DNA from 3 places in the Mesorhizobium sp. 43Arga genome. Region 2 is predicted to be linked to each of the others. Evidence: riboswitches for the same ligand, from Rfam matches in the RefSeq annotation. Region 2 holds a riboswitch; each other region holds the start of a gene.
The links. A riboswitch is a leader RNA that binds a small molecule or an ion and turns the genes downstream of it on or off. The one in region 2 is predicted to bind thiamine pyrophosphate.
Positions count from the first base shown of each region.

Region 1: another riboswitch for thiamine pyrophosphate. It lies ahead of thiC (phosphomethylpyrimidine synthase ThiC); the one in region 2 lies ahead of ACWGS8_RS09730 (Ykof family thiamine-binding protein).
Region 3: another riboswitch for thiamine pyrophosphate. It lies ahead of thiB (thiamine ABC transporter substrate binding subunit); the one in region 2 lies ahead of ACWGS8_RS09730 (Ykof family thiamine-binding protein).

Region 1 is NZ_JBSKBO010000018.1:17,540-20,791, reverse strand. It holds gene ACWGS8_RS32885 (taurine ABC transporter substrate-binding protein) at 57-1,064, opposite strand; TPP riboswitch at 1,405-1,521, shown strand; gene thiC (phosphomethylpyrimidine synthase ThiC) at 1,628-3,252, shown strand, end outside.
Region 2 is NZ_JBSKBO010000002.1:683,810-687,061, reverse strand. It holds gene ACWGS8_RS09745 (glycosyltransferase family 39 protein) at 1-535, shown strand, start outside; gene msrA (peptide-methionine (S)-S-oxide reductase MsrA) at 710-1,228, shown strand; gene ACWGS8_RS09735 (hypothetical protein) at 1,307-1,513, opposite strand; TPP riboswitch at 1,598-1,711, shown strand; gene ACWGS8_RS09730 (Ykof family thiamine-binding protein) at 1,702-2,310, shown strand; gene ACWGS8_RS09725 (ABC transporter permease) at 2,354-3,172, shown strand; gene ACWGS8_RS09720 (ABC transporter ATP-binding protein) at 3,169-3,252, shown strand, end outside.
Region 3 is NZ_JBSKBO010000001.1:303,609-306,860, reverse strand. It holds gene thiP (thiamine/thiamine pyrophosphate ABC transporter permease) at 1-847, opposite strand, end outside; gene thiB (thiamine ABC transporter substrate binding subunit) at 823-1,821, opposite strand; TPP riboswitch at 1,865-1,979, opposite strand; gene ACWGS8_RS01445 (thiamine diphosphokinase) at 2,068-2,712, shown strand; gene ACWGS8_RS01440 (ABC-F family ATP-binding cassette domain-containing protein) at 2,714-3,252, shown strand, end outside.

The DNA.
Region 1 (3,252 bases), on a different contig from region 2:
CAGGGGCCTTGCTGTTGGGTTCCCCGGACAGCAAGGCCGAACTTCTTCACACTGGTTCAGTTCGAAGCCTTGGCGGCGTCCGCGTATTGCGGATCGGCGAAGGCAGCGTAGCTTTCCTTGATCGTGGTGATTTTGCGCTGATCCTTCAGGAAGCCAGCGGTGTCCTTGAGAATCTTCGCCACGGCGCTCTTTTCACCACCGCCCAGCCATTTCTCGGAAACCTGCTCGTCCAGCGGAGGCACGACTGTGGTCTTCAACTGCTCGGAATTCTCAGCCGCAGTGGCGCCCTGCAGGCCGGCGATCAGCTTGGCATTCTCCGACCCTGGTCCCCAAGACGCCGAGTTGCTGAGATAGTCGGTGGTGTAGCCGTCAATCAGGCGGACATACTGCCCAAGGAAGTCAGGATTTGCCTTGGCGAATTCCCCGGTCACCACCAGCGCGCTGAATGTCGGCGCACCACGGTCCGCGACCTGACCGGCCGTGAGCAAGACTTTGCCATTCTTCTTCAGTTCGGAAAGCGCCGGGTCCCAGACAAAAGCGCCATCAATGTCACCGCGCTTCCACGCCGCGACGATTTCCGGCTGCGGAATGGCGATGACCTGGGTCTCCTTCTCGGAAATGCCTTCCTGCTTGAGCACGGCGAGCAGCTGATAGTGGTCCGTCGAGACCGGCGCGGCGGCAAGCTTCTTTCCCCGCAAGTCGGTCGGTGATTTGATTTCCGGCCTCACGACAAGGGCCTCTCCGTCGCGCGAGACCGAGGAAATATAGAATGCCTTCACATCGATGCCTTTGCTGACGGCTGCAGCGAAGGGGCTCGATCTAACATCGCCAATCTGAACGTCGCCGGATGCAATGGCCGCAAAAATATCGGCGCCGGAATTGAAGCGGCGGAACTCGATGTTCCAGCCGGTCTTCTTGGCAATATCACCGTTGGCGATACCGAGGTTATAAGGGTTTGCGCCGGTCTGATAAGCGATCACGACCTTCTTGTCGTCGGCGTGCGCTGCGATTGAGGTGGCCGCCAGGGCAAGGCCGATGAGCGCTGTAGAAATCAGATGTCGCATGGGATCAGATCCTTTTGAACGGAGGGCACAGCCTCAATTGCCAGCGCTGTTCGGCGGGCCAGGATCAAAAGTCCACTGATTTTATAGAATTAGAGAGGAACAATATTTCGAAACTTGGCGCGATGCTGAAAAACCTCCCTCCTGAGCGATCAAACTTCGCAAACGTAGGCGCATCCATCGCCGAGGCAGCAGGGTGCGGACGAGGCACACGTCTGCAGTGAACTCGATCAGGCTTCTCGTCGGTCGAGATGATGATGTCGCTCTGAGACCTGCCGGAGCCACCGCCGGTCCGCCCAGGTCGAATGCGCTTGACAAAGTGCCGGAGGACCATTCAATTCGAGGCATTCACCAGGGGAGTCCCGGCAAGGGGCTGAGATACTGCTGGCTTTCGCGGCGCAGTGACCCGTTGAACCTGATCCAGTTCATACTGGCGTAGGGACGGTGCAAGCGCTTTGCGGGAGTTCGTGCCCGAAGACCCGTCTCGAGCAGGTCGACAAAAAGCGTCTTTTCATCCTTCCGGCACAGAACTGGGTCTCCAATGCAAATGAGCAAAGGAGCCTCAAATGAATGCCTCGACCCCGGCGGTTTCGACGGGACCGCTGCCCGCCTCACGAAAGATCCACAAATCCGGCATCCTCCATCCGCAAATCAGGGTGCCGATGCGCGAAATCTCCGTCCATCCGACAGCGGGCGAACCGCCCGTGACGGTCTACGATCCGTCCGGGCCCTACACCGACCAAGCGATCGAAACGAGCATCGAGAAGGGACTCGCACGACTTCGGCGCGAATGGATTTTGGCGCGCGGCGATGTCGAGACCTATGACGGCCGCCATGTCCGGCCGGAAGACAACGGCTTCGCGACTGGTGAGCGCCTGACGCCGGAATTTCCCATTCGCAATCGGCCGCTCAAGGCCAAGCAGGGCAAGGCTGTGACCCAGCTCGCCTATGCCCGCGCCGGCATCATCACGCCCGAAATGGAATTCGTCGCCATTCGTGAGAACCTCGGCCGCGAGATCCTGCATGGTAAGCTGCAACGCGACGGAGAGGCCTTCGGCGCCGCGATCCCAGACTTCGTCACGCCGGAATTCGTGCGTGACGAGGTAGCGCGCGGGCGCGCCATTATCCCCGCCAACATCAACCATCCCGAAAGCGAGCCGATGATCATCGGCCGCAATTTCCTGGTCAAGATCAACGCCAATATCGGCAATTCCGCCGTCACCTCTTCCATGGCCGAGGAAGTCGAAAAAATGGTCTGGGCGATCCGCTGGGGTGCCGACACGGTGATGGATTTGTCGACCGGTCGCAACATCCACAATATCAGGGAATGGATCGTACGCAACTCGCCGGTGCCGATCGGCACAGTCCCACTCTATCAAGCGCTGGAGAAGGTGGGTGGCGTCGCCGAGGATCTGAGCTGGGAGGTCTATCGCGACACGTTGATCGAGCAGGCCGAGCAGGGCGTGGACTATTTTACCATCCATGCCGGCGTCCGGCTGCCTTACATCCCGCTCACGGTCGAGCGGGTTACCGGCATTGTTTCCCGCGGAGGCTCGATCATGGCGAAATGGTGCCTGCACCATCACAGGGAGAGCTTCCTCTACGAGCATTTCGAGGAGATTTGCGACATCTGCCGCGCCTACGATGTCTCGTTCTCGCTGGGCGACGGACTTCGTCCGGGTTCGATCGCAGACGCCAACGACGCCGCGCAATTCGCCGAGCTGGAAACGCTTGGAGAGCTGACCAAGATCGCCTGGGCCAAGGACTGCCAGGTGATGATCGAAGGCCCCGGCCACGTTCCCATGCACAAGATCAAGCAGAACATGGACAAGCAGCTCGCGGTCTGTGGCGAGGCGCCGTTCTACACGCTTGGGCCGCTCACCACGGACATCGCGCCCGGCTACGACCATATTACATCGGGGATCGGCGCGGCGATGATCGGCTGGTTCGGGACGGCAATGCTCTGCTACGTCACGCCGAAGGAGCATCTCGGGCTGCCTGACCGCGACGACGTCAAGACCGGCGTGATCACCTACAAGATAGCCGCGCATGCAGCGGATCTTGCCAAGGGCCATCCCGCAGCAAAGATCCGCGATGACGCGCTGTCACGGGCTCGGTTCGAGTTTCGCTGGGAAGATCAGTTCTACCTGTCGCTCGACCCCGAAACGGCGCGCTCGTTCCATGACGAGAC
Region 2 (3,252 bases):
CTTTCTCGGCCATCGGCTCGGCGCCATCGAGATGCGAAGGCTGGCGATCTGCGCGTTCCTCTGCATCGTCACCATGTCGGGCGCCTATGCGGCGCTGCGCTGGACGGGCTGCAATGTGCGGGGGCGCCTGGACGCCGTCTGCTGGCCGGCACAGCCGATCGCCGACGAGGCCGAGGCGGTCTGGCACGCGGCGGCGCCCGGCCGGCTCGACATTGTCGGCGGCGACACCCAGGTGGCCATGCTGGCGGGCCTCAATGCCTATGACAAGCCGTCGATCTTCACCGATCTCGATACTCACTTCGCGCCCTGGATCACCAGGCAGCGCTTGCACGACCACGGCATGCTGATGGTTTGGCCAGGGCAGGGCGTGCCGCCGCAGTTGCGGACGTGGCTGGGCAACCTGCCGGTCAAGACCGTCCTTTTCAATTGGTCGCGCACGGCGCCGCCTTTGCAGATCAGCTTTGCCGCCATTCCGCCCGGCACGCTGTATCCGCCGCTTGCCGTCGACAGCCAGACCCGGCAACCGCGCGACTGAAACGGTTCGATCCCCGACCGCGTCGTGATATCGTTCGCTCATGGCCGCGTTGGTTCCACGCGACTGGACGAAACGGACGACAATGCCCATCTATTGGGAAATCCAATTTTGTCTGCGCAATTCCGAGCGGGAAACCGCTACACGAGCTGGAATTGCCTTTTGAGGAGACGTGACATGGCGACTTCGACCGAACGCGCAGTGCTAGCCGGCGGCTGTTTCTGGGGCATGCAGGATCTGATACGGCGCTATCCCGGCGTCATCTCCACGCGTGTCGGCTATAGTGGCGGCGATGTGGCCAACGCCACCTATCGCAACCACGGCACCCACGCCGAAGCCATCGAGATCAATTTCGATCCGGCGGTGATCAGCTATCGCACGCTGCTGGAGCGCTTTTTCCAGATCCATGATCCGACGACGCGCAACCGCCAGGGCAACGATGTCGGGATGAGCTACCGTTCGGCGATCTACTATACGAGCGACGAGCAAAAGCGCGTCGCCGAAGACACCATCGCCGATGTCGATGCTTCCGGCCTGTGGCCCGGCAAGGTCGTTACGGAAGTCGCGCCGGCCGGCGCCTTCTGGGAAGCCGAGCCCGAACACCAGGATTATCTGGAGAAATATCCAAACGGCTACACCTGCCACTTCGTCAGGCCGGGCTGGAAGCTGCCGGTTCGCGAGAAGGCCGCATCCTAACGGTTGAGCAAAAACAGCGTTGGGAATGATGTCGAAAGCCGCCGGTGTCCGGCGGCTTTTTCGTTTTTGGGCAATCATTTACCTGCCGCAGTTGTTGTCGTTGACGGTGGGAGCCGTCGCGTTGCCGTTGGCATAGGTCTGCGCACCTTGCGGGTTGGTCGGGCAATTCCGATCCGCATTGGAGTTCATGTCGCGCGGCGCGATGGTCGTGCTGTTGGTAATTGCCGGATCGAGCGTATTGGGCGAGGCTGGCGTGCACGGCTGCGGGGCATCGCCTGCGTCCACGCAACGGCCGGAACTGGTGCAACGCTTTTAGCCCGGTGCGCTGAAAAAACGGCTTCCCCAATGGCACGAATGGTGCTTTAACGCGCCCATCCACAGGGGTGCTCCGTACGGTCGGGGCTGAGACGGGGGCGGCAAGCCCACAGACCCTAGAAGCTGATCTGGGTAATACCAGCGGAGCGAGGCGGGCGATGTTTTCAGGCGCACAGATCTCCCTATATCCCATGGCCGACGATTTCGTCGGCGTCATCCTGGGCGCGCTCGGCGCGCTCGATCCCTACCGGGACAGGCTCCGGATCGAGACCGACGACATCTCGACCTTGCTGGTCGGGCCACCCGAAGTGTTGTTCCCGGCGCTGCGCGACCTGTTCGTTGCGGCGGCGCAAAGCGGCAAGCACTGCGTGCTGTCGGCAGCCATTTCGCGCGGCTGCCCGGGCGAGCCGGACGATCCGATCTGCCGCTCCGATGCGTTTGGCGGGCCTGTCGGGCCGCTCGGCCCGCGCAAGGAAGCCGCCATCACCGCGGTGCGCAATGCTGCTGCCACCGGCCAGCCGGCGGCGGCGCAATTCTCGCTCTATGTGATGGGCACCGGCGACCACATGGATGAGATCTATGGCTGCATCGACTTCCTGAAACAGTCCGGCGTCTATGATCGTTCCAAGAACTTTTGCACCAAACTGCGCGGTGATACCGGCGCGATCTTTTCGGCGCTGAACGAAGCCTTCTGCCGCTTCGGGCCGGGCGCCGGCCACGTAACCCTCGACGTCACGGTTTCGGCCAACAGCCCGACCGCTGTCTGAACAGAACGCGTTTTCTTCGCGCGGCCGTCAAGGTTGTCCTTTCGTGGTTTCATCGTCATCCAGCCGCCCGCGGCAGCTCGCGGGCCTCTTCGCCAAGCTGGCACCGGCCGTGGTGTCGGTCGGGTTGCTGCTCATGGCCTGGGAACTCTACGCAGATTATTCCGGCATCAAGCCGACGATCCTGCCGGCGCCGTCACGCGTCTTCGAACAGGCGATGCTCAATCGCGAGGCGCTGATCGACAACGCCATTCCCACCATCCGCGCCACGTTGATCGGCTTTGCCTGCTCGCTCGCCGCCGCTTTCGCGCTGTCTATGCTGGTCGAATTCTTCCAGCCGCTGCGGCGCGCTCTGTTTCCCGTCTTCATCGTCAGCCAGACCTTGCCGCTGGTGGCGATCGCGCCGCTGGTGGTTTTGTGGTTCGGCTTCGGTTTGACGCCAAAGATCATGCTGGTAGCGCTGGTCACTTTCTTCCCGATGCTGGTGGCTCTGGTGCAGGGCTACGAGGCGACCGAGGTGGAGATCGGCCGGATGCTGCGCGCCATGGGGGCAGGGCGCTGGCGCGTCTTCGTGCTGGCGCGGCTGCCTTCGGCACTGCCCTATTTCTTCGCCGGCCTGCGGATCTCCATCACCTATGCCGTGGTCGGCGCCATCTTCGCCGAATATGCCGGTGCGGCCAAAGGGCTGGGCATCTACATGCTCAACGCCAAGAACAATTTCCGCCCCGATCTGGTGCTGGCCGCGGTCGGCGTCAGTGCCGCGCTCACGCTGATCCTGTTCGGGCTGGCGGTGCTCTTGCAGCGCCTCGCCATGCCTTGGGAGCGGGCCGGCCCGCAATCTGCGGGGAAGGGGCCATTGCGATGAGCCGGCTCGAATTGCGGCATGTGCGCAAGGCGTTCGGCGGGCTTGACGTGCTCGCCGACATTTCGCTCAGCGTCGGTGCC
Region 3 (3,252 bases), on a different contig from region 2:
TGTCGCCGACGACATTGGCGCCAAGCCGCGTCAGCGCCAGCACCACGATGAAGGTCAGCGCGATCTGCAGCAATGTCAGGGCGACGGCCCGCGCGGGATCGAAATCGAAGCGCAGCGCTTGGTAGATGCCGACCTCCAGCGTCGTCGCGGCCGGGCCGCCGCCGAGCGTCAGCACGATGGTGAAGGATGTGATGCAGAGCATGAAGACCAGCCCGGCGACACCCGGCAGGGCAGCGCGCAGCGTCGGCCATTCGATCAGCCGGAAGGCCGGGCGCGCGCCCATGCCGAGCTGGCTCGCCAGTCGCCACTGGTCGGCGGGAATGGTCTGCAGCGCCTCGAGGAACAGCCGAGTCGCCAACGGCAGATTGAAGAAAACATGCGCGACAAGAATGCCGGACAGGCCGTAAATGCCTGGCCAGCCCTGGCCGCCGACGGCGCTGAACAGCCCGGCGAAATAACCGGCACGGCCATAGAGCGCCAGTATGCCGAGCGCCGCGACGATCGCCGGCAGCGCCAGCGGCACGGCGAAGAGTTGCAGGATGAAGGCGCGACCGAAAAACCGCGGATGCCGCGACAGGGCGCGTGCAACGAACAGCGCCGGGATGGCCGAAAGCAGGGTCGAGAGGACGGCCTGCCAGAGCGTGAAGCGCACGACGCGCAGCAGATAGGGATCGAAGGCCGCCCAGGCGCCTGAAAAGTCATGGGCACCTTCGATGAGCAAGCCGGCAAACGCGCCGCCGATCAGCAGCGCGATCGCGGCGAGCGCGACAACGCCGGCGCTGACGCGTGAATCCGTTGTTTGCGCCGGCGTCACCACCCCGCCTATTTGCTCATCACCGCCAGCCATTCATCCACCCAGGCCTTGCGGTTGGCGGCGACCTCTTCGGGGCTGAACAGCAAGGTCTTGGTGGGTTTGACCAGTTTGTCGAAGGCGGGGTTGAGCGGCTTGTCGGTCTTCCCGGCCGGGAACATCCAGTTGGTCTCGGGGATCGCGTCCTGGAATTTCGGGCCGGTCATGAAAGCCATGAACTTCGCCGCCAGCGGATTCTTCGCCCCCGTGGTGGTGATGCCCGCGACCTCGATCTGCAGATACTCGCCTTCCTCGAACGAAGCCGCCTGGTAGCGCTGCGTGTTCTCGGCGACCATGTGGTAGGCCGGCGAGGTCGTGTAGGACAGCACCATCGGCGCCTCGCCCTTGGTGAACAGGCCATAGGCCTCGCTCCAGCCCGGCGTCACGGTCAGCACCTTCGTCTTGAGCTTGGCCCAGGCCTCCGGCGCCTTGTCGCCATAGACCGACTTCACCCACAACAGCAGGCTGAGGCCCGGCGTTGAGGTGCGCGGATCCTGGATGACGATCTTGTCGTTGGCACTGCCTTCGACCAGTTCCTTCAGGCTCTTCGGCGGCGTCTTCAGCTTTTCGGAGTCGTAGACGACAGCGAAATAGCCGTAGTCGAAGGGAACAAACGTGTCGTCGCTCCAGCCGCCCGGCACGTTGACATCGCTCACCGCGCCATGCGGGGCGAACAACCCGCTAGCCTTGGCATCGGCGGTGAGATTGGTGTCGAGGCCGAGTACGATATCAGCCTTGGTCGACGCGCCTTCGAGCTTGACGCGGTTGAGCAGGGCCACGCCATCGGCGACCGAGACGAACTCGACGTCGCAGCCGCATTCGGCCTCGAATTCCTTCTTCACCACGGGACCTGGACCCCAGTCGGCGGTGAAGCTCTCATAGGTGTAGATGGTGAGCTTGTCCTTGGCCAAGGCCGGCCCGGACAGCGCCACAACCATGGTCGAGACAAGAGCGTATAAAAGCGTGCGCATCGGCGCCTCCTTCGTTCGAATTGCAAGGAATTGAGGCGCCGGACTGTCCGAAACGTCTAATCCCTCCGCCGGTACAAACCGGATCAGGTTCAGCGGGTTGGCGAGACTGCCTCTCAGCCGGTCCGCGAAGATCGCGTCCGGCACCCCGTTAGAGCGTTTCGACACATAGGCCGGGCCGGGGAACCGCGCAAGTGGCAGTTTGCCGGCCTTCCGTTTCCCGTGCCGGGCTGGTAAGGGCCACAGGATATGAGCACATTCACCATCCTGCTTGGCGGCGATCTCATCCGCACGCCCCGGCTCGACCGCCAGGTCGAAGGCTCGCGCGTCATTGCCGCCGACGCCGGCATCGGCCATGCGCGGCTGCTAGGCCTTGTGCCGGAACTGTGGGTGGGCGATTTCGATTCCGTCCCGGCCGATCTCCCCGCCGACCTTGCCGCGGTGCCCCGCCGGACCTTCCCGGCGGAGAAGGACAAGACCGACGGCGAACTGGCGATCGCCGCAGCACTCGAGCGCGGCGCGACCAGCCTGTTGCTGGCAGGCGCGTTCGGCGGCAAGCGCGCCGACCACGCTTTCCTGCATCTGGCGCTCGCCCTGCGCCTGGCCGAGGCCGGAACGAAGGTGCTGCTGACCAGTGGCGCCCAGGAAGGTGTCCCGCTGCTGTCGGGAACAGCCGGTTTCGACTATGCCGACGGCACGCTGTTTTCCATCCTCGGCTTTTCCGAACTTGCCGGCCTGACCGTCACCGGCGCCAAATGGCCATTGAGCCAGGTCGAGGTGGCCTTCGGCTCGTCACTGACCATTTCCAACGAGGTTCGCGGTCGCCTCGACATCGCGCTCGGCCACGGCCGCGCGCTGCTGCTCGCGCATCCGTATCCACTACCTGAAAGCTGACATGGCCCCGCCCCTTCTCAATCTCGACGGGATAAGACTGACCTTCGGCGGCACGCCGCTGCTCGACGGCGCCGCCTTGACCGCTTCAGCCGGCGACAAGATTGCGCTGGTCGGCCGCAACGGGTCCGGCAAGTCGACGCTGCTCAAGATCGCCGCCGGCCTGATCGAGCCGCAGGACGGCGAGGTGTTCCGCCAGCCCTCGGCAACCGTCCGCTATCTGCCGCAGATGCCCGACATGGAAGGTTTCGCCAATGTGCGCGCCTATGTCGAGGCGGGGCTCGGGCCAGCCGACGATCCTTACCGCGCCAGCTATCTGATGGAGCATCTTGGTCTCACGGGCGAGGAACGGCCGGGCGATCTCTCAGGTGGCGAAGCCAGGCGCGCGGCCCTCGCCCGCGTCATGGCGCCGGAGCCCGACATTCTGCTGCTTGATGAGCCGACCAACCATCTCGACCTGTCGGTCATCGAATGGCTCGAAGAGGAACTCGTGCGCACCTCCTCGGCGCTCATCGTCATCTCGCACGACCGCCGCTTCCTCGA